Regions from separate parts of the Solibacillus sp. FSL H8-0538 genome, predicted to be linked through region 2. Evidence: a T-box and tRNA genes for the amino acid it is inferred to sense, from the RefSeq annotation. Region 2 holds a T-box; the other holds one or more tRNA genes.
The links. The T-box of region 2 lies ahead of serS (serine--tRNA ligase). A T-box ahead of a tRNA ligase gene usually reads a tRNA of that ligase, here a tRNA-Ser.
Positions count from the first base shown of each region.

Region 1: it encodes a tRNA-Ser, which carries the amino acid that the T-box ahead of serS (serine--tRNA ligase) is inferred to sense. The anticodon was not compared.

Region 1 covers NZ_JBBOPI010000001.1:3,175,906-3,178,342, forward strand. Annotated here, with positions in the region: tRNA gene MHH87_RS15255 (tRNA-His) at 1-30, opposite strand, end outside; tRNA gene MHH87_RS15260 (tRNA-His) at 76-151, opposite strand; tRNA gene MHH87_RS15265 (tRNA-Trp) at 170-243, opposite strand; tRNA gene MHH87_RS15270 (tRNA-Tyr) at 251-334, opposite strand; tRNA gene MHH87_RS15275 (tRNA-Thr) at 352-427, opposite strand; tRNA gene MHH87_RS15280 (tRNA-Phe) at 441-516, opposite strand; tRNA gene MHH87_RS15285 (tRNA-Asp) at 545-620, opposite strand; tRNA gene MHH87_RS15290 (tRNA-Met) at 625-699, opposite strand; tRNA gene MHH87_RS15295 (tRNA-Val) at 733-808, opposite strand; tRNA gene MHH87_RS15300 (tRNA-Glu) at 833-907, opposite strand; tRNA gene MHH87_RS15305 (tRNA-Ser) at 940-1,031, opposite strand; tRNA gene MHH87_RS15310 (tRNA-Asn) at 1,046-1,120, opposite strand; rRNA gene rrf (5S ribosomal RNA) at 1,136-1,251, opposite strand; rRNA gene MHH87_RS15320 (23S ribosomal RNA) at 1,395-2,437, opposite strand, start outside.
Region 2 covers NZ_JBBOPI010000001.1:21,873-24,309, forward strand. Annotated here, with positions in the region: gene pdxR (MocR-like pyridoxine biosynthesis transcription factor PdxR) at 1-753, opposite strand, end outside; T-box leader at 881-1,093, shown strand; gene serS (serine--tRNA ligase) at 1,192-2,437, shown strand, end outside.

The DNA.
Region 1 (2,437 bases), 3.2 Mb from region 2:
CAGGTGCGTTAACCACTTCGCCACAACCGCCATGATGTTAAATATGTTACCTTATAAAAATTTAAATAGAAAAAATGGGGCGACTGATGGGAATCGAACCCACGAATGCCTGAACCACAATCAGGTGCGTTAACCACTTCGCCACAACCGCCACTATTAATATTTAAATTGGCAGGGGCAGTAGGAATCGAACCCACATCAAAGGTTTTGGAGACCTCTATTCTACCGTTAAACTATGCCCCTGTAAAAATGGTGGAGGGGGACGGATTCGAACCGCCGAACCCTAAGGAGCGGATTTACAGTCCGCCGCGTTTAGCCACTTCGCTACCCCTCCAGGAAAATCATTAAAAATGGTGCCGGCGAAAGGAGTCGAACCCTCGACCTACTGATTACAAGTCAGTTGCTCTACCAACTGAGCTACACCGGCATTTTAAAAAATATGGTGGGTCAGGACGGAATCGAACCGCCGACACTTAGAGCTTCAATCTAATGCTCTACCAACTGAGCTACTGACCCATATTTTTTATGTATCTTATTTAAAAGATGGCGGTCCCGACCGGGATCGAACCGGCGATCTCCTGCGTGACAGGCAGGCATGTTAACCGCTACACCACGGGACCATTTTGGTTGCGGGGGCCGGATTTGAACCGACGACCTTCGGGTTATGAGCCCGACGAGCTACCACTGCTCCACCCCGCGACAATACTATTTAATGTTTGTAAATAAATTAGATGGTGGAGGATGACGGGCTCGAACCGCCGACCCCCTGCTTGTAAGGCAGGTGCTCTCCCAGCTGAGCTAATCCTCCATCTGGTTAGTTAAATATAATAAATGGTGACCCGTACGGGATTCGAACCCGTGTTACCGCCGTGAAAGGGCGGTGTCTTAACCGCTTGACCAACGGGCCATTTAAGTAATCTCTTGTTGTTTAAATTTGGCTGGCGGAGAGTAAGGGATTTGAACCCTTGAGGCAGTGTTAACCGCCTACACGATTTCCAATCGTGCTCCTTCGGCCGCTCGGACAACTCTCCAAGATTCGAAAGAATGGCTCCGAAGGTAGGACTCGAACCTACGACCGTCCGGTTAACAGCCGGATGCTCTACCACTGAGCTACTTCGGAATAATTAAATTGTAAGCCTAGCAACGTCCTACTCTCACAGGGGGAAGCCCCCAACTACCATCGGCGCTAAAGAGCTTAACTTCCGTGTTCGGTATGGGAACGGGTGTGACCTCTTTGCCATCATCACTAGACTTTTTTTGAAAGACAATAATTATTATATCACATCTGAAGAATTTTTCAAGTGTTTTTTAATATATTTTTGTAATTTCATCAAGAAATTATTCTTTCAAAACTGGATAAACGGTTCATTGAATGCAATTCATAATGTAATAATGTGGTTAAGTCCTCGATCGATTAGTATTCGTCAGCTCCATGTGTCGCCACACTTCCACCTCGAACCTATCTACCTCATCGTCTTTGAGGGATCTTACTTACTTGCGTAATGGGAAATCTCATCTTGAGGGGGGCTTCATGCTTAGATGCTTTCAGCACTTATCCCGTCCATACATAGCTACCCAGCGATGCCTTTGGCAAGACAACTGGTACACCAGCGGTATGTCCATCCCGGTCCTCTCGTACTAAGGACAGCTCCTCTCAAATTTCCTACGCCCACGACGGATAGGGACCGAACTGTCTCACGACGTTCTGAACCCAGCTCGCGTACCGCTTTAATGGGCGAACAGCCCAACCCTTGGGACCGACTACAGCCCCAGGATGCGATGAGCCGACATCGAGGTGCCAAACCTCCCCGTCGATGTGGACTCTTGGGGGAGATAAGCCTGTTATCCCCGGGGTAGCTTTTATCCGTTGAGCGATGGCCCTTCCATGCGGAACCACCGGATCACTAAGCCCGTCTTTCGACCCTGCTCGACTTGTAGGTCTCGCAGTCAAGCTCCCTTATGCCTTTACACTCTACGAATGATTTCCAACCATTCTGAGGGAACCTTTGGGCGCCTCCGTTACTCTTTAGGAGGCGACCGCCCCAGTCAAACTGTCCGCCTGACACTGTCTCCTACCCCGCTAAGGGGCATGGGTTAGAAGTTCAATACAACCAGGGTAGTATCCCACCGACGCCTCCTCCGAAGCTGGCGCTCCGGGATCTCTGGCTCCTACCTATCCTGTACAAGTTGTACCAAAATTCAATATCAGGCTACAGTAAAGCTCCACGGGGTCTTTCCGTCCTGTCGCGGGTAACCTGCATCTTCACAGGTACTATAATTTCACCGAGTCTCTCGTTGAGACAGTGCCCAGATCGTTACGCCTTTCGTGCGGGTCGGAACTTACCCGACAAGGAATTTCGCTACCTTAGGACCGTTATAGTTACGGCCGCCGTTTACTGGGGCTTCAATTCGCAGCTTCGCTTGCGCTAACCACTCC
Region 2 (2,437 bases):
TAACACAGCCCCAGTAGGGAACTGATGAGAAGGTGTAATATACACAAGGTTGGCCGCTGTTTGCTCAAGCTCATCAACTACAAGTCCATCCTCGTCAACAGCAACCGGTAGTGCACGGTTATTTAAATGGATGCGGGGAATAGCCGAGTAGCCAGGATTTTCGATTGCAAGTTTAGAATCATCATCAAATAGCCGTAAAATCATGGGCAGTAAATGTTCCGTCCCAGAACCAATAACAATTTGTTCTGGGGTACATAAAATACCACGGGACTGGTATAGATACATCATAATTTGCTGGCGCAGTTCACGTTCCCCTTGGCGGTGCCCAACTTGCAGCAGCTCTTTAGAAGATTCATCAATGACCTCTTTAGCATATTTTCGCCAAATTGCAAAAGGAAAAGCGTCTTCATCAATTTTACCAGGCGTAAAATCATAAACGTACTGTTCGACTAGTGGTGAGGCAGTAATCGAGAGCGGTGCTGCTTTTTCGACATAAGGGAGCTCGTCTAAAGCCTCTACGAAAAATCCGACGCGTGGTTTGGAGCTTATATATCCTTCAGCAAGGAGCTGCGCATAGGAAAGCTCTACGGTCGTTTGACTAATATTTAAAAAGTCCGCGAGCTGACGTTTTGATGGGAGTTTCGTACCCATCGCAAGTTGCTGATGGATAATCGCTTCTTTAATGCCGATATAGAGCTGCTCGTATAGTGGTTTATTATTATTTTTATCAAGTGTTAGTAAAAATGAGTTCATGATACCTTCTCCTGACCATGATATTTTAAATCAAATATACCCTTCTAAAGAGGTCAGTGCAACAGTAGAAATGAATGAATACTTGCAAAAATAAGTACCTTATAGTACAGTATGGTTAAATTTATAAGTGAATTCGATGATAGGAAGTAGTAACAAGCGCGTTTTTTTTAGAGAGTCAGCGGGTGGTGGAAGCTGATAAAAACACTTGCGAATCCGCCCTGGAGTTGCCTGACTGAATTTGTAGTAGGTCGTGGCCGGTTGAAAAGCCGTTATGTGATAAGTGGAATAGGCAGCAGTCTATTCAATTAGGGTGGCAACGCGGGTAGCTCTCGTCCCTTTCCAGGGGATGGGGGCTTTTTTGTGTTTTATTCCACTAGCACATTACTGTACGAAAGTATCGGAAGTATCATCAAATCAAAACCATTGGAGGAATGTAATATGTTAGACATTAAACGTGTCCGAGACAATTTTGAAGAAGTTAAAAATATGCTTCTTACGCGTAACGAAGACTTAGGAAACTTAGATGATTTCGAAGGGTTAGATGCAAAACGTCGCGAGTTAATCGCAAAAACAGAAGAGTTAAAAGCGGAGCGCAATAAAGTATCTGAGCAAATTTCAGTAATGAAACGTAACAAAGAAAACGCGGACGAAGTAATTGCTCGTATGCGACAAGTTGGGGATGAAATTAAAGAGCTAGATGCGCAGTTAAATGAAGTAGAAGACCGTTTCAAAGATATCATGATGCGTCTTCCAAACATTCCACATGCGTCTGTTCCAGTTGGTACAACGGAAGATGATAACGTAGAAGAATATACATGGGGCGACGTGCCGACATTTGATTTTGACATTAAAGCGCACTGGGATATTGCAACAGATCTTAATATTGTTGATTTTGAGCGCGGCGCAAAAGTAACAGGTAGCCGCTTCTTATTCTACCGTGGTCTAGGTGCACGTTTAGAGCGCGCATTAATGAGCTTTATGATGGATTTCCATTCTGATGAGCACGGCTACACAGAAATGCTACCGCCGCAAATCGTGAACCGCGCTAGCTTAACCGGGACAGGACAATTACCAAAGTTTGAGGAAGATGTATTTAAACTAGAAGGGTTAGATTACTTCATGATTCCAACAGCGGAAGTACCTGTAACAAACTACTACCGTGATGAAATTTTATCAATTGACGACTTACCACAAGCATTCACTGCTTACAGTGCAAACTTCCGCTCTGAAGCAGGTTCTGCAGGTCGTGATACACGTGGGCTTATCCGTCAGCACCAATTCAATAAAGTGGAATTGGTACGCTTTGTAAAACCAGAAGAATCTTATGAGCAATTAGAGTTACTTACTGGTCACGCAGAAAAAGTATTACAACTTTTAGGCTTACCATACCGCAAGCTAAAAATGTGTACAGCGGACTTAGGTTTCACTGCTGCGAAAAAATATGATTTAGAAGTATGGATTCCAGCGCAAAATATGTACCGCGAAATCTCTTCTTGTTCAAACTTTGAAGATTTCCAAGCACGTCGAGCAAACATTCGCTTCCGTCGTGAGCCAAACGCAAAACCAGAATACGTGCACACATTAAACGGTTCAGGTCTTGCTATCGGACGTACAGTGGCTGCCATTTTAGAAAATTATCAACAAGCAGACGGTTCTGTAGTCATTCCAGAAGTACTGCGACCAT